Regions from separate parts of the Halobacillus sp. ABD4_316 genome, predicted to be linked through region 2. Evidence: riboswitches for the same ligand, from Rfam matches in the RefSeq annotation. Region 2 holds a riboswitch; the other holds the start of a gene.

Region 1 (10,761 bases), on a different contig from region 2:
TTCCAAGTGGATCCGGGTTGCCGTTCGGTCCTTCAGGGTTGACGTAAATCAAGCCCATTTGGACAGCAGCCAGTGGATTTTCAAGGTCGCGGTCACCGGAATAACGGTTGTCGGCCAGCCATTCTCTCTCTGTACCCCAGTAGACGTCCTCTTCGGGGTGATAGATGTCTTCACGGCCGGCTCCGAAGCCGAACGTTTTCAGACCCATGGATTCAAGAGCAACGTTACCTGTCATAACGAGCAGGTCGGCCCAGGAGAGTTTATTGCCGTACTTCTGTTTGATCGGCCAGAGGAGACGGCGGGCTTTATCTATGTTGGCATTATCCGGCCAGCTGTTCAATGGAGCGAAACGCTGGTTTCCTGTCGCGCCACCACCGCGTCCGTCACCTGTACGGTATGTTCCCGCAGCGTGCCAGGACATACGGATGAAAAGGGGACCGTAATGCCCGTAGTCCGCCGGCCACCAGTCCTGACTGTCCGTCATCAGGTCATGAAGGTCCTGCTTCAATTGATCATAGTCAATCTTGCTGAACTCTTCCTCATAATCAAAATCATCGCCCATCGGCGTTGTTTTCTTATCGTGCTGGTGAAGAATACTCAAGTTGAGCATATTCGGCCACCAGTCTTTATTGGTCGTTCCTACTTTTTGTGTGGTAATGGCTGTTTCTTCCTCTGTGCCACCATTCGTTTGACCAGTGAACGGGCATTGACCGCCCTGGCTTCCGTGAAGATCATCTTTATGCATATAACAATTCTCCCTTCAGAATTTATGTTATTTTATAACCCATCTCAGATTATAATTATAATAAAAAAGAACATAGATTGAAAGAGTGAACCCGTAAATATTTTGAAAGATTTATGAACAAACGTTCGTGTTCATGGAACAGAGGGAAGTGGCAGCGATCGACAAAAAGCGGTGTAATGCGGTTTTTTAGGTTTTTCAAGAAGTTTACTAGCTTTATTGTAACAAACTATCAGAAAATATAATATATTTTAAGTGGTTAAAATTCATACAGTAAATTTTCAAGTACAGCGCTTTCATTCTCAATGATATTTCTTTGTCCTTCGCCATAATGTGACAAATATCTCTGTTTCCATGTGCTACTATAGTAAAAAGCTGCCTGGAAAAAGACCATTCAACGGGGAGGGAGCGGGATGAAAAAATCGACACGCGCCTTATTTAATGAAGAAAAAGAAAGCCTGCACAGGGAAATTACCGAATATTCGATGGAACCGACCGTCATCCACTGCGATCATGAAATTCTTCACATCAATGAAGCGGCTTCCGAGTTCTTTGGACTGGCAAAAGACCAGATTGTCGGAGGAAATGTCTTAGATGTGTTTACAGAAGACTTCCGGTCTTTTATCCGAGGACGGATTAAGGATGGGGAAGAGAAGGGCAGAATCGGGGAATTGGTGGAAACAACCGTCTACCGGGGAGACGGCACGGTTGTGGAGGTAGAACTTTTCTGTCATCCAATTCAATATGAAGAAACCAAGGCGATTCAATCGATCTTTCGTGATATGACCACACAGAAAGAAGCGGAGCGTGAACTGATCAAAGTCATGACTCCTATCGTCCCGCTGAAGGAAGGAATCGCTGTTCTTCCTCTGATCGGCACGATGAATCAAACAAGGACGGAGCATATGATGCAGCAGCTCTGCACAGAAATCCCCCGTCACCGCCTCAACTACCTGATCATCGATGTGTCCGGATTGTATGATGTTGATGAACATGCCGGAAAACTACTCTATGAGCTGACAGGCGTTCTTAAGCTTCTCGGCATATCCCCCATTTGTACAGGAATCCGACCGGATATGGTGAGAAATACATTGAAGTTTCTCAATCAGGACGGGAGGGGGATGATTCCGACAATGGCATCGGTCAGTACGGCCCTCAAAAAAATAGCCTTTTAAATGATATAGAATGGGACGTAGGTTTGAACATCTGTTAAAACACGAAGCGGGCGCCGTTATAGAGAATAAAAAAGGTCCGTCCCATGAGTGGGGACGGACCTTTTCTGCTAGAAGAGGGTGCGTTTGTTCATCCATGCCCCCAGCTTTGTAAACGGTCTGCGCTTTTGCGTGTAGGTGAGTGCCTGCGGCTGGCAGAAAGCTTGATAGTCGACTTTCTCAATGAAAAGAATCAAACGGGCTAGTGCGAATACAAAGGCCAGCGTGGACCCAATCGAGAAACTCAGCCCATAGCCGTCATAGCCGAATGGGAGGAACAACAGCGACAACCCGAGATTCAATAGGAAAAAGATGATGGATGTCCACATGGCTCCCTGCCGGTCTTCGAAATAGAGGAGGATCAGTGTAATCACAAGAACCATCGCATTGGCAAACGCACCGATGGTCGTAAAGCGGAAAATGGAGGCAATATCAGGTTCTAGGGAAAGGAAGGATGCAATACTTCCAATCGTCAGAAGGATCAGCAGGGAAAAGAGCCCCTGGCTGCGGATCAGACGCTCCATTTCCTGCTTCAGAACGCGCTGCATCGCTGTTTTCGCAGTCTTGATCTGGGAAAGCGTCCCCCCTTCATTGATATAACCGTAAAAGACACGGTACCGCTCATAAAAACGCGTTTCAACGGAAACGACGAAAATGATCAGCGTTGGGATGATCGTTAAGTACGACCAGAATATCGCCGTATCATAGATGCGGTGGTACAAGAAAGATTCTAAAAGGAAGCCGTTTCCTTCACCGAACCAGATCACCCAGTTACAGACCCAGATGCCGACATTGTACAAGAATCCCGTCCAGAATAAGGAAGGGAAACGGTCAAAATAGTCCAGATAGCTGAATTGGTTCTCCTTCGACCTGGTTGGAAACGTCATGAGCATCGACATGAATAACCCGAACAACGTCACGAGCATGCCTGACGTAAATCCGGCAAGCAGAAAGAAGCTGTTGGAGTGCTCGAACACCGGAAACCAGGAAGCGTTTTTTCCAAACAGGAAGACGAGAAGCAGAGCGGCTCCGCCTCCGGCCAGGAAGCTGTAGGCCACGGCCTGATAAAATTTCGCTGCGCTGAGGAACAGGAACAGCACCCAGATGAGATTAACGGTCACATAAAGAATCAACATCAGCCATTTGAAGTAGTAGGGAAGAGGCGAAATCAAAAAGAAAATCAACCAGCTGATGAAAGCAAGTCCGAGCGTCACCTTTGTCATCCCGATAAACGTTGGGAAAATGGCCTCTGTTCGTCGTTCATAAAACAGGTCGGCGGTGTACCGGGTGACAACTAACTGCTGCACACCGAAGAGGACCTGGGAAAAGATGAAGCAGTAGGCTACAGAAAGGTTGAACAGCTCCCTCTCCTGCAGATCAAGCAGGGAGAAGAAAGAGGTCATCCACTGGATCACAGCAATGGTCGCAATAACGACCAGCCACGGACCGGAGGTGACCAGTCCTGCAAATGCGTAGGCTTTAATCCGCGAGGAGAAGTAGTCCTCCTGAAACAATTTCTGCAGCTTAAACCCGATGCCGGCCATAAGCCATCCCCCTTTCTGTGTACAACTCTGTATACTGATCAATGAATTGGTGCACTTGATAATACGTTTCTGCCCGCTTCTGTCCATTTATTCCGAATTTCTCAGCTTCCTGAGGGTGCTCATAATACCATTGGCAGTGTTCAGCAATGGCTTTCGGATTCACGGGCGGGACGACAAAGCCTGCCGGTCCGAAGGGATCATCTTCACGTCCATACATCAGCTCAGAACATGACCCCACATCTGTGACGACATAAGGAATCCCTGCTGCCATACCTTCAAGGACGGCCAGCGGCTGCCCTTCTGAAATACTTGTCAAGAGGCAGACATCAAAGTGAGGAAGGTAGTCTATGATATTGACCTTACCCGCAAGCATGACGCAGTGATTTAGACTCAGCTGTTCAATCATCAGCCGGCATTCCTCGGCATACTCTTCCTCTTCATCCAGTGGTCCCATAATCGTCAGCTCAAAAGGGACCCCTTTGTCATCGAGGATTTTGGCGGCATTGATCATCGTTTTAATATCCTTGATTGGAACAACGCGGACAATCGCCCCGATTTTCAGAACATCTGTTTTGGGAACTTTGACAATTCCTGAAAGCCGGTCATAATGGATGCCATTTGGAATGACAGCCAGCTTGTCTTCATCAGCACCAAGTTCATGTTGGAGCCGGCTGTTGCGGTCGAAAAGCGTAATCACATCATCCGCTTCCGTGTAGGCCTGCTTGGATAAATGGTGGAAAAACTGGACCCAGCGTTTTTTATAGTACTCAGGAATCCATCCAGCCTGCAGGATTTCCTCCTCACGCTCTCGTGAATAGATGCCGTGTTCCGTTAAGAGATAAGGAATTCCCTGACGCTGCTTGATGGCAGCAGCAATCAGTCCGGCATAACCCGTGGACGCAGAATGGATCAGATCAAGGTCCGGGAAGTCCGCCTGCAGCAGCTCGAGGACAGGCGTGAACATGCCGCGCCACATCCAGAAGTAATCGATGAAGGAACCCGACTGTTCTTCAATCCGGTAGCTTTCCTGGACCATGTTCCAGAACAGTTCACTTGAAAACAGTGCTTCGGTCGAACCGATTTTTTTCTTGAAGATGTCCAGTACATCCGGCGGAAGACTGCGGAACATCATCCAATCGGTCAACATATGCTGTTCTTCTTCAGTCAGTTTGACGCGCCGCTTTTTTGCGGCTGGTTTTAGATTCAATGGAAGGTTAATGACTTCCGTGATATTGGAAGGAAGCTCGTAGCGGTAATCGTCAGCGGTCATTTCCTCCGGTGTAATGGCAATAATGACGAATTCATGCTGAGGCATCTGTGCAGCAAGCATCTGTACCCAGCTGGCCACGCCGCCGCTTACGTAGGGATAGCTTCCTTCAACGACCATTCCTATTTTCACAAGGCTTCATCCTTTATCGTAATTTCAGCATACGGCTGTTTAAGGGTCACTTGATAAAGTGTGCCGGATTCACCGAGAGATTCGACATCTCCATAATCAAAGGAACCGGTCTCGATCCTTCCTTCATTCAATCTGACAAGAACTGTGGAAGGGGAGAGGAGATTTTCGCCCTTGATAACGATCTGCTCGTCCTGATAGGTTACGTCAATGACAGAAGCCTGGTACTGTTTCATTTTCTTTGTGGCGTCCGTTTGCCGCATCCCCTTCAGGTGTGTGTAGTGATCGTGAATATAATGGAGCATATCTTCATAAGACTGCCTCATTTCCGGCCATCCACTGTCTCCGGCCCGGTATGGATCGAGCACATCATCCGGGTGGATGAAGTGGGCGAATACCCCGAAGTTCGCAATCGCATCAATCTGGACGAAACGCTCTTCATCGGTCTCCCCATACCCACTTGAAATCCTTGGGAAATGGTAGATGGATGGAAACTCACTGTTTGGTTCATATTCCTGTAAGAAGGCTCCCGTCTCCTTGTCACCTGTATACAAGCCGGATACAGCTTCAAGTTCCGGAAATACTTCATGCAGAGCGCGCACCCCGGTTTCGTTTAACACATTGGAAGGGGGGACATAGGAATGAACATCCTTTTCCTTGAAGTAGTAGTTGAACAGTTCGTTCACTCGGTTTAGAGACTCTTCCATCTCGCCTTGATTCTGCCAAGGACGGTAGCCGTATTCAGGATCGATCGGTTCATCTGCTGTTACAAGAGACTGGTGATTATATCCATGGAGTCCAATTTCCCCGTCCTCCTTCAAAACCTTGCGGCCGAAATAAAGCATTGGGAAACGTCTGGTTTCAATCAGGTCTTCTGCTGTCATATCCATCGTATCCTGATAGGTTCCAATTAAGTATCCGGTATAAATCACATCTTCTTCTTCGCCGATCCGTTTCATATCCTCCCACCAGACTTCAGAATAAAAATCTTCCACAGTCAAATCGTAATCCCGCTGGATCACATCTGTCGTACCGCTTGGAACAGGAGAAGGGAAGTCATCAATGTGCATCACCTTAATACCCGCCTGTGAGGAAACGAATGTGGGAGGCAGGAAGGAAAGGGCCTGCAGCATTAGTCCACGTGAGGTTTTTTCTGTAACAGAAGAGGTGTTCCAGAACATGACCTTCCCTTCTCCGTAATTGTTCGCCCATAAAATCGGGTGATCTTCTGCTGAAATGTAAACATCGGCGGTTTCAGCGAGTTCAACATCAGCAATGCTGTGGGAAAACAACTGGGAATCCTCACCTAAATCCATATATCCAGGGAAAACTTCCTTCTCAAACGTCAGCCCGTATATATCGTCGAGGAAATCTTCCACATCTTCCAAGCCGATCAGTTCATTCCAGTTGGGATTGATGAAGCGTGAGGCAATATACAGGTTTCCTCCCTTTTCCACGAAGGAGCGGATTTCTTCATACGGCCATTCTTCGGAGTGCTCACCTCCGAGAACGAGTACGGTATAAGGGGAAGGCGTCAGCTCTTCCATTTCCTTTTTCGTTATCTCCTTATAGGAAACCTTAGCGTAGTCCATGGCGTATTCCAGGTTTTCCAATGCGTCCTTGGACAATGGGGTGTCATTTTTATGCACATAAACCTGAAGTTCTTCTCCTTCTGTGGGACTCTCCTCCGTGCTCATCGTTTCCACCGATGTTTCTTGTGCCGTTTCGGCAGGAAACCACTGATGAAACATATCGAGCCGCATAAATTGCAGAATGATAATGGCAGCTGTGAATAGAAGGAAAAGAACCGAAGCATAAATAGTGATTTGTTTTTTCACAGTGTTTTCCCTCCCATCTGTTGGATAATGAAGCGTTGGCTTTCAGGGATGTCCTCTGCCTGCACATGTTGGAAAAGGTCGTTGAGCACAGGCTTGATGTTTGTCCAGTCGCGTCCTGCATAGTATATTTCAATCAATTTCAAGTAGCCTCCTGGATGGGCCGGGAAGCGGCTGACCATCTCACGGAAAGCTTCCACCGCTTTTTCCTCTTTTCCACGACGTATGTAAATATCGCCGAGACTGCGGTACATCCATGGTTCTTTTTCAAGTTTCGGAACCATTTCTTCCAGCAGTTGTTCATATTGTTTCTCGAGCCGCGCCTGTCCGTTCTCATCAAGAATACCACTTCCCAGATAACGTTCGTACACGCTGCATAAACGCTCGAAAGACATGGGTGCTTCCGGGGCCAATTCTTTTCTGGCATGTTCCAGTTCTTTTTCAAACCGGCTGGACAGCACGTTCATGGTTGTAGCTGCATAGTGGACGGTTTCTGAATTGTTGTGGGTCAGGCCGAGGTTCAAGTGCCGTCCTTTATTGGCGATATCGGAATTGATCAGACTGACAATCAATTCCTTCTGGTTGACGCCATCGTTCCTCAAAAGGGCATCGCTGATGGGCGATAAATCCATGCTTGATGATGCTTCATAACGCAGGTATTCAAGATTCAACGGCGTGAATGTGACATAATCATCGTAATCATCAATCATGTGATTGCTGCCGGACGCTTTCGCAGCCAGCCAGGCGGCCAGTCCGAGAAGCTCTCCGATGATCGGGAGGAATACGCTCGTAATGGCGAGCCATGTGACGGTTCCTTTTTTGTCATCATGCATCCTTTTTCGAAGCAGCAGGGAAACGATCAGAATAGCGAGGCCGTGAATAACATAGAAAAAGATCAGCCAGTAGGGTTCCTGGAAATTAACCAATGTAAATCCCGCCTTTTGTATCGAGTGCTTTGTAAATCCGCTCTTCGACGATGGATGCATTCTCGGAGCTCGTACCTGGAAGCAGGAAGTGGAAATGCTGCTCCGTCTGGTCGTAGCCCATAATGTCCAATTCTCTCAAGTAGGCACGCAGGATGATTTCTGCTTCCACGACCGACATTTCCCTGTAAGGGCTGACATCGATGGAAACGACACTATAAGGCACCCCGTATTTCTCCGCTCGTTTTTCCTGAAGCTGAACAAGTTCGTCAAAAGCTTCCTTATCATAAATACTTGTGCCTGGATACATCTTCTGCTCTTCTTCTTTACGAAGATACTCTCCAGCTCTTTCGATCCGGTTGGCCATCCAGTCGAGCACGAGAGAGAGGATTTGAACTTCATATTTTGTCAGTTTGGCAAAATCAAGTTGATCAATCACGAGGATTTCCCGTACGTCCTGATTGTAGACGATCGGTCCGATCAGCACTGGAGCATCGGCTTCATCATCAACCGTCTTTAAAGTAATGGTTTTGTTCTTCAGTCCCCGTGAGAAAATCGAGGCCGCATCATCAATGAAAATCGTCTGCGGAAGTCGTTCGGTATTTCCTTTTCGAACGCGGAGGCGCAGTGATTTCTTAGAAGAGTCGACATGATAGACAGCTAAGTCTTCCGCCTCAAACAGGTCTCCGATAATCGTAACGGCCTCGTTTCGGACAAGTTCTGGAGAAGGCTGATCAAGCGTCTTTCCGACTTCGTAAATCCTGGAAAGCGTGTACTCGGAATCAAGGACTTTTGCCTGCATGACCCGTTGAGACCGTTCCAGAGCGGTTAAGGATGTTTTTAGTTCCTCATTTTCATCCTTCGTTTCCTTCAGCACATACTGCTGACTCTCATATCTCTCCCGGAAGGACGTGCTGTACAGCCCTGTAATGACGCCGGTCAGGAGTAGGAAGAGGAGAGATAAATAATTGGCGGGATCATAGAATAAGAGAAACAAGTCCCCGTCCCGCTGATACATGTCATACACATGATAGAATAGTGCAGCAAAAAAGCTCAAAAGAGCAAAATTCAGACCGTATCTGAGGGAAAACAATAGGACAGCAAAGAAGACAGGGTTAAGCGTCCATTCCAGCATGTTCCATTCCAACGTCTGATCAAGGAATCCCAATACAAAAAATACGAGGATCAGTTCAATAAACTTCCGGATAAAACTGGATTGTTGGTAGAACATCCAATCACCTCCATGTGGATTTAAAATACTTTAACATGTTAAACCTGTGGTATAATGTGGATAAAATTGAATAGAGAAAGGCAAACTTATCGAAAGATAAGGGCGCAAAGACATGGGTCGTAGTTCCTCACAGGAGCCGACTGCCAGTCTGCAATGCCACAGCCGCTCTCTGAATAATCAGGAGGCGTATTATGGGTATACTCACAAAAATGAAACGGAGTTTTCTTGTTGTTTTAGCCGCTGGTCTTGTACTTTCCCCTCTATCTACTTCTGCACAATCTTCTCATCCACTTTCCAATGTGCAGTCCTATAAAATTTATTATGATTCTCCGACCGAAGCAGTCTTGAATAAGATGCAGGCGTATGATGCTGTCATGATTGAACCGGTGTTCTATACTAAAAGCCAGATTGAAACGATTCAGCAGTCCGGGACATTGGTGTATGGGTATATCAACACCATGGAAGCTGATAACTGGAATACGGCGTTGATCAGTCAGCTTGAAGAGTCCGACTTTTTCCACCGGGACGGTGAGCGTGTCTATTATCCGGAATGGGATTCTTATCTGACCGATATCACCTCTGATCATTATCAGCAGGTGCTGCTGGCTGAGATTGAGAAGCAGGTGGCTGATAAGGGTTTGGACGGTGTCTTTTTAGATACTGTCGGCAATATCGATAACGAACACTGCGGATCCGATGTACTGGATGACCAGCGTGCGGGCATGGCCGTCTTCCTGCAGGAAATCCGGCGTCAGTACCCTTCCTTGTCCCTTATTCAAAACTGGGGGTTCGGCACGTTGTCGACCACAACGTATCCTTATGTAGACGGCATTATGTGGGAGAATTACAATTACTCCTCGGTTGCGAAAGATCAATGGTCCCTGGACCGCATGCAGGATTTGAAGCAGCTTCGTCAGGAAACAGGTTTGGAAATACTGACCGTCTCCTTCTCTCAGAAGTCGAAAAGTCAGAGGCTGGCAGAAAGTCACGGGTTCATCCATTATCATGAATCCAGCCATTATAATGCTTGGTAATTATTATACAAAAATTTTCTTGAAAAATGGGCTGAATGGCGTAAAAATGTCGAAAAATGAACAGATCGAGGACTTTTATAAGGGAGCCTAAAGGAGGGCTCCTTTCCTTTTATAGTAGACATATCCTTAATTTTCCTGTACATTCCAAGGTAAGAGATTGATAGAGGAGGAGAGGCAATGATCTTAGTTACAGGCGGGGCCGGATACATAGGCAGCCACATCTGTCTTGAATTATTGGAGAGGGACCATGAGGTTATCGTTCTGGACAACTTATCGAACAGCCACCCCGAATCCCTGCTGCGTGTGCAGGAACTGACAGGGAAGACGTTGACGTTTGTAGAAGGGGATCTGCGGGATCAGGACCTTTTACGAGAGGTTTTCAAGGACTTCGATATTACAGCTGTCATTCATCTGGCAGGACTGAAGGCGGTCGGTGAATCGGTTTCTATGCCGCTGACGTACTATCATAACAACATTACGGGGACGTTGATGCTGTGTGAAGTGATGAAGGAATTTGATGTTAAACAGCTGATCTTTTCGTCATCCGCCACCGTGTATGGCACCCCTGACTCTCTTCCTCTTACGGAGAGTGCATCGGTTGGGGCCACAAATCCTTATGGCCGTACGAAGCTGATGCTTGAGGAAATTCTTCAGGATTTATATGTCTCTGATGAATCGTGGAGTATATCTGTTCTCCGCTACTTTAATCCGATCGGGTCGCACCCGAGTGGCCGCATAGGTGAGGATCCTTCAGGGATTCCGAACAACCTGATGCCTTATATTACAAAGGTGGCTGTCGGTCATTTCCCTGAATTGAAGGTGTTTGGTGACGATTACCCGACGGT
Region 2 (10,761 bases):
ACTCATCCATTCAATTCGTCACAGCAAGACACGAAACGAGTGCCGCTTTTATGGCAAGTACGTATGGACGTTTGACTGGAAAACCTGGTGTCTGCCTCGCCACGCTCGGGCCAGGTGCTGCCAATCTATTAACAGGAGTGGCCAACGCAAACATGGACCGCTGCCCACTGATTGCGATTACCGGTCAGGCGGGCCTTGATCGTCAGCATAAAGAGTCCCATCAGTACTATGACCTTGTCGATATTTATGAACCTGTGACCAAATGGAATGCCCAGATCAAAACAGGTGAAATGATTCCGGAGGCCGTACGGAAAGCGTACAAAGTGGCAGCGGAGGAAAAACCGGGCGCGACCCACATCGATCTTCCCGAAGATATTGCCGAAACCGAAGTAGAGGGAGCTCCCCTGTCAATCAGCCGCTCCACTCTGCCGGTAGCAGAAACGTCCGTGATCCAGGAAGCAGCGGAAATCATAAAAGAAGCACGGTTTCCACTCATCTTAGCCGGAAATGGAGTGACCAGGGCAGGAGCATCTGAAGAACTCCAAAAGTTGGCCGAAAAAGCCTCTATTCCTGTTGTCCATTCCTTTATGGGCAAAGGAGCACTCTCTTGGAAGCATGAACACAACCTCTTTGCAGCAGGTAGCGGAACAGATTACATTACCTGCGGATTCAGCAAAGCTGATTTAATCATCACGATCGGCTTTGATATGGCAGAGACTCCTCCGGAAAGCTGGAACCCTTCCGGCCGTACTCCCGTCCTCCATATCGATACGGCAACGGCTGAAATCGATTCCCACTATCCGGTCAAGGTGAATGTCGTTGGGGACATCCGTAAAAACCTGGCTCAGCTGAATACATCCCTCTCAAGTCAGGAACGGGACCTTTCATGGGCCGAACATGTGCGCAGTCAGATGCTTGAAGATATGAACGCTCATAAAGATGATGACTCCTATCCCTTGAAACCGCAGAAAATCATCTCCGATCTGCGCCGGACTTTGAACGATGAGGACATCGTTATTTCCGACGTGGGCGCCCATAAAATGTGGATGTCCCGCCTCTATCCGGCCGCCCTTCCGAACACGTGTCTCATCTCCAACGGACTTGCTTCCATGGGGGTAGCTGTTCCCGGTGCTGTCGGTGCGAAGCTGGCTCACCCGGACAAAACAGTAGTGGCCGTGTGCGGGGATGGCTCTCTTTTGATGACAGAAGCAGAAATGGAAACGGCAGTTAGACTCCAGCTCCCTATCATCATTCTGTTATGGCGTGATGAAGGCTACGGATTGATTGAATGGCATCAGAAGAAGAAATTCGACCGCTCTTCCCATATCGGTTTCGGAAACCCGGATTTCTCCAAACTGGCAGAAGCATTCGGTTTTGAGTCTCTAACAGTAGAGAAAGGTGATGCTCTTACAGAAACCCTTCAGCAGGCCATTTCTTTAAACAAGCCTGTACTGATTGACTGTCCTGTCGATTACGGTGAAAATATGAAGTTGACGGAAAAACTAAACCAAATCCAATGCGACTGAGGGATTGGACAGGAAAGCAGATTCAATGAACGAATAAAAATAAGCGGAGCCTGATGGCTCCGCTTTCCAGGCTGTCGAGAAATTTATCGGCAGCTTTTTTGATCGTTTCTTTTTCTTCTTGTTTCCCATGTATGTAAGAACATGTCCAAGAGATTCTTTTCATATAAAAGGGGGTCGCTCCCAGAAAAGACCTATACTTTTCTCTGTTCTTTACTGGATATGAAGAGGTCCAAAGGCATACGATTGACTGCCGGACTCCATCTCAAATGTGAAAACATCCCCACGCGCAGCAGGCCCCACTCCTTCCGGTGTACCCGTGAAAATGATATCTCCCCTGCCGAGCCCGAGACGACCTCCGATCACGTCAATAAGCTCCCGCAGGGAAAAAATCATTCGTTCCGGCTCCCCATTCTGAACGATTCTTCCGTTTTTAAAAAGGGAGAAGGCCGCCTTACGAAACGCCTCTTCCCCTGGGAAAGGCACAAACCGGCTGACTACAGCTGATCCAGGAAAGCCTTTCGCCATTGTCCACGGATGCCCTTTTTCCTTCAGTTTCGACTGTACATCCCTCGCTGTGAAATCAATGCCGAGGGCGATGCCGTCGAGCATAGCATCGAGCGGTTTATCCGGATGGTAGTCCTCTCTCATTTTTACGACCAGCTCTCCTTCAAAGTGGATCTCCCCCTGCTCAAATGGAAGGTGAATTTCTCCCTCCGTTGTATGTAACGCGTGGGTCGGCTTCATGAAAATGAGCGGCTCGGACGGCACCTGATTGCCAAGCTCTTCTGCATGCTTTTTATAATTGCGCCCTACACAATAAATGTTGCGGATTTCCTCCATCTTCTTTCAACTCCTCCCTGTTTTCCTGCTTTCTCCAGTTTAGCACAGGAACCGGGAGCGCTTACGGAATATCCCTTGAATGTAGACAGATTTTCCACCCTCTACACGTTTTTCAACAAGCAGGCCATCCATTACTATAAAAAAAACGCAGAGCAAAGGCTCTGCGTTTACGTAAAAGCTGGAATCCAGCGTTTATAGGGCTGTTTGTTGAGATGATGAGCTGCGAGTTCCTTAAATTCCTGCTGCTGTTCTTCGGAAGCGAAATAGCGCTTCGGCAGAATGATGGTCTGCTTATCCTTTGTATAAAGAACAAACATTGTGGACACTTCATTCAACGTCACAATTTCTTTCCATAAATAGCAGTGGCTCTGTTTTTTAATCTTTTCGGTAATCCCTCTATCATCAATGGTATAGGTCCATGCATTTTTGGCATAATAATCAGCTTTGTAAACACCTGTAGAGCGGAGATGGAGGACAAACATCATGATCAGGAAGACAAAAGCAGCCGGGATCAAAGCATATCCCATAGAGACCAGTCCCTTCTGCCACCAAGCTCCTTCTACGGATCCATAAAACAAAACGGTAAACAGTACCAATGTGCTGAACAGCGTCCATATCTTCATCCGTTTAAAATGAAAAGCGTGGCACTGCTTAAATTCATTCAACTGAAGAATGCCGCTGATATGAATTCCTTTCTGGATATTCATGGTGTACCCTCCCTTTTAAAAAGTCTACGCTAAGATTAGAGGTTATCCTCATCTTTAGCAACCATTATGCTTAAAAAAACGCACCCCAATTTATGGGATGCGTGGGAGAATTAAAAGGAGACAGCCACTTTTTCTGCTTTCTCCAGCCCTTCTTCAATGATGCTTTCCGCCTTGTCCGGGAATTGGTTATGCCCTTCAATGACGAGCGTCGTAATGTCTGAAATGCCCCAGAAACCAAGAATGTTTTCCACGTAATTGACCGCCATCTCTGCCGATTGCGCCGGTCCTTCAGAATAAACACCGCCTCGGGCGTTCAACACAGCCACTTTTTTATCAGGAAGCAGCCCAACAGGTCCTTCCGCTGTATAACGGAACGTTTTACCTGCCTGAGCCAGATAATCAAAGTACGTGTGAAGAACAGCCGGTATCGTAAAGTTCCACAATGGGAAAGCGAAAACGACTTTGTCCGCTTCCAGGAACTGGTTTAAATACCCATTGACCGTCTTCGTGGCGGCTTCTTCGTTCGGAGTCAGTTCCATCCCTTGGGACAGTTTGAACATACCGTTGATTTTATCGGTATTGTAGTACCCGAGATTTTCTTCAAACAGATCCAGCTCTTCAATTTCGTGATCCGGATGATTCTCTTTATAATGGTCCAGGAACGTGTGATACAGCTTCACACTCACGGATTGTTCAATTGGTCTAGAATTCGCTTTAACAAACAATACTTTTGTCATTAAAAATCCCTCCAGCATCTATTCAGGCCTTCTGCCTATTTAATTTGAATTCATAATGTTGCTATACATACTATATAACAATCATCATATTAATCGTCTTCGTTGAATATGTCAATCATCACGCACTCAGGGATGCACATACGACATAATACCCATTTTTATCCAAGTTGGTTTAACAGGAAGAAAACCCGGCTATAGAGCTAATGTGCGCACAGGAAATCATTAAATGGAAAGGATGTATACACATGGCAGATCGTTATAAGACAGGCGAAAAAGCTCCGGAATCAGGTACGTATGAATTTGATGGTTTAGCCGATGGCCGCAAGAACAATAACGTTACAGAAGATGAAAAACATATCGAACTCAGCAGCGGTGATACATTCCCACCTCTCCGTTCAAGTAAGGAAGCAGCCTATTGGAAAAAAGCCAAATAAAAAGAAACCTGAACCCCTTTCATAACTGGGTTCAGGTTTTTTTCTTCCCCTGGATCACTTTAAACCGACTGCCTTTGGCGCCTGGTTTCTCTTCAAATGACGTGATGGCGGCCCTCACACCGATGGAAAGGGAGCCATCGGCCTCTACTAAAAATAAGGTTCCCGGTTCTTTCACCTCAACGGAACGAACGTTATGCCTTGCAAAAAGCGCCTGCAGCTCGTGGATCAGTTCTGTTTTCCCATATGTGAAACCCATTTGTGATCACTCCTCGTCTAGTCTTGTTACTAGTAGGGTATGTAGAAGAAATAGAAACATGCCACTTCTCTATGATAAGAGAACCGTTGAAAGGCACGGTCGTTGACATATCGATAATCCTCGATTAATATAGGCCTATGAAAAATTACATCGATATCTTTAAAGTATTAGCCAACCAGACAAGATTGGATATGCTTATGTGGTTGAAAAATCCTGAAAAACACTTCGATAAGCCGACCGCTCATCTATCTAAGAACATCAATGAAAAAGGCGGCGTCTGCGTCGGAGATATTCAGGAAAAAGCCGCCCTTTCGCAGTCAACCGTCTCCCACTACCTGGCGATGATGCAGCATGCCGGCCTGCTGGAATCCGAACGCCATGGCAAATGGACCTATTACCGGAGACGTGAGGAAAAAATTGAGGAAGTCGCGGAATTTATAAAAAGAGAGCTGTAAGCTCTTTTTTTACCACCTATATATCGATAATTTTAGATATGTAGATATGAGTTCAAAGGAGGAACTTTTCCTATGAAAATCTGGATTTATTTCATTGCTCTGATGGCAGGCATTTCCCTCAGTATCGAAGGAGCTGTTTATGGAGAACTCGGAAAGACCATTGGAAAACTTGAAAGCAGCTTTTATAATTTCGCAGCCGGATCCATCATACTTGGACTTATTGTACTCTTTTTTGGTAAAGGAAGACTTTCTGCCGCAGCCGAAGCACCCCGGTGGCAGATGACCGGTGGACTGCTGGGTATCATCTATCTGACGGTTTTAATTTTTGCCATCCCCGTTGTAGGTGTCGGCGCGGCCATGATCAGCGTCATTGTCGGACAGCTGCTTATGAGTCTGCTGATTGAATCGAGAGGATGGCTCGGAAGCCGGGCTGCTCCTGTTCCTAAAGAAAAAATCTTTGCTGTCGTCCTGATGACCATTTCACTGTTTCTCATTTATTAAAGGAGGGTTCTTATGGGCCTGTTCATTCTCGCAGCCTCCGTGGCGGGAGGCACACTACTCAGTTCACAAAGCTCCATCAATGGAGCATTAAGCAGAAAATCCGGCACGTATGAAACGACCTTTTTCACTTTTATAACAGGGGCTCTCATGCTTGCTCTGCTCGTCCTTTTCTTTGGCGGCGGCGACGTTATGAAAATTCTGGAGGCTCCCGCCTGGCAGCTGAGCGCCGTGTGGTTCGGTGTCGGTTACATGTTTCTGACCGTCCTCGCTGTTCCACAGATCGGTGTCATGGCCACCAACATTGCCACCATCATCGGACAGCTCGGCACCGGAATGCTGATCGATCACTTCGGATGGTTCGGCGGGCTTCGAATTCCCCTGGACGGAGAGCGTATCACAACATTCGCCCTTCTAACCGCCGCCCTTTGGCTGATGTATAAAGCCGATAAAAAACAGATCAAAGGGACATAAAATTTGTAGAAGTTTGTAACCTTCTGTATAATCTATCACTATGAATCAGACCTTCCACTATAGTGGAAGGTCTCTTATGCTGAATACAACGTTTTTGTCAAACCTGAATGAAAAGATCGAAGGCGTCCGGGCTGAAATGTATGAAGCCTATGAAGATGGACGCAGCTATGAAGAACTCCTCAAAATCTCCCAGGAGCTTGATGACCTGTTAAATCGTTTAGAACAAATAACAAAATAAAAAGGATGCCTGACTCACAGGCATCCTCAGCTTGTAGAGAAACCCCTGTTTCTTTACAAGCTTTTTTCTTTCTTACCGCCAGGAGCGAAAGCCCCTTCCCTTTCCGCGGACGAGGGCCCGAGCTTCCTCGCAACACCCACGCTCGGCGATCTCGGACCACTCGTTCTTCCGCAGGAGTGGAAGGGGCACCGCTCCTTGGGAGTTCTTTAACATCGATAAAGACTCTCCTTTACCCCGCTCACCCTTGTTGGATGGAGGACAATCTTTTTCATATTCCAGCAGGCAGCCATCATCGGCGCCTGTTCTTTCCCTTTTTGTTTTCCACGCAAGCGGCCATAGCGCAGCCCATGCCGTTCTTTTGAATCTGCGAACCTGCATAGGGCACAGTCTCTCTTCTCTCTATTCTAGCGTCGGAACGAGGAGCGTTCAGTGGTGATGCCTGCGGGAACAGCACGGGCCGAAGATCCACTTGGGGAGGCGACCTTCCTGACCAAGTCAGCTGAGGGCGTGCCCGCGGCATTCATCCACCGATAAGCGGTGACCCTTTACATGGCAAATGGTCAACTCTAACAGGTTGACACAGGCATCCTTTTTCATGCAGATATGACTTTATTTCTCCCCGAGTGTTTCGCCTCATATAACGACTCATCCGCTTTTTCCAATAGTTCCTTCGCTGTCGACACATGGTCAGGATATGTACTCACCCCAATAGAGACCGTAATGGAAATCTTTTCTCCATCAGGCAGGAGAAACGCTTGATGTTCTACCGTTCGCCGAATTTTCTCTGCTTTCGCCCTGCCGGCTTCGTTGCTGCAGTCCAAAAGGATAACGGTGAACTCTTCTCCACCGTTTCTGGATACGATATCAAAGGATCGGGTTATTTCATTCAAGGTGCTCCCCAGCTGGCGCAGCACTTCATCACCCGCCGCGTGCCCATAGGTGTCGTTCACGCGCTTAAAGAAATCAATGTCGATGGCAAGCAGGGTCAACGCTTCCTCTTTTTCCACGGCGTTCCTCACACTATCGTTCCAGAGGCGGTCAAACTCCCTTACATTATATAATCCCGTCAAATAATCGACGGATGACTGCTCTTCATACGTTTTAAAAAGATAATGAGACCTCCGCAGGTAATGGACGAGGTAGGAAGCCAGCATCCCACCGATAAATGAAATCAGCCAGTAGATGGGAATGAGAAACTGCAGTGTGCCCCAGTCTCTGACCACCAAGGAAATGACAATCGAAAAGACGATGTTCGACCAGAGCAGCATTTGAAAGGAGGATTCGAGCGGGCTCTCCCTGTGATGAAGCTTCCGGTACAGCCACATATAACCGATGAACAAGAAAATCATTAAGATGACAGCGGCCATTGAAGAAAGATTGACCCCGTATAACAAACGTCCGGAAGCAATAATGACAGCACTCAACAAAGCCGGGCGGATGCCTATGTATAAAATCAGAAGGATGACCGGGAGGTGACGAAGATCGATAATCGTCTGCTCAGTCACTTGTATGGAAAAGTACATCAGCAGCATGCCAAGCAATCCGCCTGCCACCCCGTCGATCCACTGACTGTTCTGTTTTGAAACCGCAGGCAGCAGCTTCGTCCATCGAAACTGCAGATACATAAAAACGAGGGCAATGACGATGCAGATATTAATAAAAAATTCCTGAATGATCACAAACACTCTTATCCCTCTTTTCCTTTTTGCATCCCTTTGTTCTATTATCGACATTTCCTAACAGATTTGTCTATGAAAATTGTCCCCCCTATGTAAAAGAAGATGTACAAAACATGTACAAACCTGTACATTATGGTCTTTCTTCCTATTACAAAATCAGTCATTTTGTGGTAATAATAGAGTATAAACAACGACGATTATAAGAAACAGATTCTGCGGTTCAGGTCGTTTCCTTTTGTGAAAGGAAGGGTATACGTATCAAAATAAAATAAACGAGACACGATGAACTGTGATTTCTAATGTGGGCACTTGAATCACAGGGAGTGAGTAGTGCAACCGGCTCCGCTCAGGAGGCATAACCATGAGTAAAACACCCCCGCGTCCTATGGAAAGCAGCGACGATAACAAAAACCACTTCGTTCACCTGAACGCTTCGTCGATCAAGACCTTGTCGGACCCCCTTCTCCTTCTGACCTACCGTCAGGCTGCTGAGATGGGACTGGATCAAGACTTCCTTTCCCTTATCTGCAGGGAGTTGAAAGACAGGGGGTTCTCCATTGAATGCTCCTCTAGCTACGGATGACAATGGATAATTTATAGCTCACCCGTTGATTGAGTTCTACCAGCCATTCATCCAGGACCTCATTGGAAGGAAAACGGCATTCCAATAAATAGCACCCCTCCCCGCTGATTTTATAATTATTCCTTACGAATGATGGATGGTTCTCGAGAAATGTAAAATAAGGCTGATGATTCAGGCTGTCTGTGTAGATATTCAAAAAGCAGTGGACAGGATAGCCCATCTTCTTTTCGTTCACGCGGACGGTATAGGATTCAATCAGCCCTTCGTCTTCTAATTTCAAGACTCTTGATGCTGCGGCCTGTCCTGTGAGATGGACATGTGCACCCAGCTCCTTCATCGTCATCCGGCCATCTTTCTTCAGCTCTTCTATAATTTTCTCATCCGTTTTGTCCATGACTTCTGCCTTCCTTTCATATTTCAACTCTTTTCAGCCAAACACTTGATTAATATGGTGTACTCCTATTTCCCTTCATAGTACGCTATTGTCAACAGAGATAAAAGGAGGAAGCCTTTATGAAAATCAAGCTGATTCGAAATGCAACATTACTGGTGAGCTATGGAGGAAAAACCTTTTTAATCGATCCATTCCTTTCCTCACAGGGAGCCATGCCGGCTTTCCCGGATACGCCCCATCAGGATTTAAGGAACCCGACCGCCCCCCTGCCTGTCGATGCCCAAAGTCTGACCGATGTGGACGCTGTCTTCATCACTCATCTTCATCCTGATCATTTTGATGAGGAAGCAAAGGACGTTCTCCCCAAGCAAACGCCCCTGTTCGCTCAAAATGAAGAAGATGTGAGTGCGGTGCAGGACGCCGGATTCACCCACGTCCACTCCTTCCAAAATGGCGTGGATATGGAAGGGATCCGCATTACCCGTACCCCGGGACGGCACGGGTCGGAAGAAATGACAGCTATGACAGGAAAGGTGTCCGGTCTCCTTTTTGAAGCAGAAGGTGAAAAAAGTCTTTATATTGCCGGGGACACGGTCTGGTATGAAGAAGTCGAACAGACGCTGTCCTCCCGCCGTCCTGATGTGATCGTCGTGAACGCGGGTGCCGCTCAATTTTTAGAGGGCGGGCCGATAACGATGACGAAAGAAGATGTCACAGCTGCCGCCCAGGCGGCACCGGAGTCTGAGATTCTCGCTGTGCACATGGAATCCCTGAACCACTGCCTGTTAACGAGAGAAGAGTTGAAGTCTTATACGAGCGGTTATCCGTCTATTCACATCCCTGAGGATGGCGAGACGCTCACCTTTTGATCCTTTCCCCTCCGGACCTGCCGGAGGGTTTTTTTATGCCTGACAAAAAGAACAGCCACAACTTCCACCATTATCCAACATCGTTTTACGTTATGTTAATTGTCAGACAATTCAGATGTTGATATAGTGATAAAAACAAAGGAGGCGATGATTGTTGCAGATCAATCAGGACAGGTATAAAGACCATCTCATGACACTTGCGGAGATCGGAAAAATTGGAGAAACGGGCGTCAACCGGCTCGCCCATTCCAAGGATGACCGGAAAGCGGTTGATGTCGTACAAGGATGGATGGAAGAAGCCGGGCTGACGACAAGGATTGATGGTTTCGGCAATCTGATCGGTCGTATGGAGGGCACCGAGCCTGATCAGCCTATTCTCATGATGGGGTCCCACATTGATTCCCAGCCGTACGGGGGCCGTTTTGACGGGACCGCCGGAGCTCTTGGAGCGATTGAAGTTGTACATACAATGAAAGAGCAAAACATAAAGCCGGTTCGCACGATAGAAGTGATCTGCTTTGCTGATGAAGAAGGTTCCCGATTCAACAAAGGTGTATTTGGTGTACGCGGCCTCATCGGCCAGCTCGAGGAAGGGGAGATACTCCGGAAAGATAAAACCGGGATGACCCGGCTCGAAGCTTTAAGGGAATTCGGTGTCGAACCGGATGTATCGGAAAGTCCCGTCTACAAGCCGGGCGATATTGAAGCCTTTTTAGAGCTTCATATTGAACAGGGGCCTGTCCTTGAATCAAAGGATAAGCCTGTAGGCATCGTGTCAGCCATCTCCGGGCCGATCTGGCTTACGGTGACTCTGGAAGGCTTCGCCGGCCATGCCGGATCTGTACCGATGCATTTACGACAGGATGCCATGCTCGGGGCTGCCATCATTACAAAAGAATTCAATGAACTTGTCCGCAGGGAAGGAACACCAAATACCGTAGGAACGGTCGGAAGCATCCAGAATTTCCCGAATTCAAGAAACATCATTGCCGAAAAGGTCGAGTTCACCATTGATTTGAGGGACATCGACCTGGACGCGAGAAACCGCCTGGAAGAAAAACTCTATCAATT

Evidence for each region. A riboswitch is a leader RNA that binds a small molecule or an ion and turns the genes downstream of it on or off. The one in region 2 is predicted to bind cyclic di-GMP.
Region 1: another riboswitch for cyclic di-GMP. It lies ahead of ACXAJH_RS13920 (glycoside hydrolase family 191 protein); the one in region 2 lies ahead of sda (sporulation histidine kinase inhibitor Sda).

The regions. Positions count from the first base shown of each region.
Region 1 is NZ_JBSWZA010000003.1:274,081-284,841, reverse strand. Features, by position in the region: gene katG (catalase/peroxidase HPI) at 1-745, opposite strand, end outside; gene ACXAJH_RS13950 (PAS domain S-box protein) at 1,156-1,917, shown strand; gene pelG (exopolysaccharide Pel transporter PelG) at 2,025-3,497, opposite strand; gene pelF (GT4 family glycosyltransferase PelF) at 3,478-4,896, opposite strand; gene ACXAJH_RS13935 (DUF2194 domain-containing protein) at 4,893-6,731, opposite strand; gene ACXAJH_RS13930 (tetratricopeptide repeat protein) at 6,728-7,654, opposite strand; gene ACXAJH_RS13925 (GAF domain-containing protein) at 7,647-8,882, opposite strand; cyclic di-GMP riboswitch class I at 8,952-9,038, shown strand; gene ACXAJH_RS13920 (glycoside hydrolase family 191 protein) at 9,074-9,916, shown strand; gene galE (UDP-glucose 4-epimerase GalE) at 10,094-10,761, shown strand, end outside.
Region 2 is NZ_JBSWZA010000004.1:276,398-287,158, reverse strand. Features, by position in the region: gene ACXAJH_RS16650 (acetolactate synthase large subunit) at 1-1,526, shown strand, start outside; gene ACXAJH_RS16645 (fumarylacetoacetate hydrolase family protein) at 1,737-2,366, opposite strand; gene ACXAJH_RS16640 (YcxB family protein) at 2,534-3,073, opposite strand; gene ACXAJH_RS16635 (FMN-dependent NADH-azoreductase) at 3,184-3,810, opposite strand; gene ACXAJH_RS16630 (YjzC family protein) at 4,056-4,244, shown strand; gene ACXAJH_RS16625 (hypothetical protein) at 4,276-4,500, opposite strand; gene ACXAJH_RS16620 (ArsR/SmtB family transcription factor) at 4,638-4,955, shown strand; gene ACXAJH_RS16615 (DMT family transporter) at 5,028-5,456, shown strand; gene ACXAJH_RS16610 (DMT family transporter) at 5,469-5,927, shown strand; gene ACXAJH_RS16605 (Spo0E family sporulation regulatory protein-aspartic acid phosphatase) at 6,004-6,165, shown strand; partial or broken gene ACXAJH_RS16600 (IS5/IS1182 family transposase) at 6,372-6,536, opposite strand; gene ACXAJH_RS16595 (diguanylate cyclase) at 6,759-7,850, opposite strand; cyclic di-GMP riboswitch class II at 8,112-8,195, shown strand; gene sda (sporulation histidine kinase inhibitor Sda) at 8,206-8,427, shown strand; gene ACXAJH_RS16585 (Lrp/AsnC family transcriptional regulator) at 8,414-8,821, opposite strand; gene ACXAJH_RS16580 (MBL fold metallo-hydrolase) at 8,941-9,690, shown strand; gene ACXAJH_RS16575 (hydantoinase/carbamoylase family amidase) at 9,845-10,761, shown strand, end outside.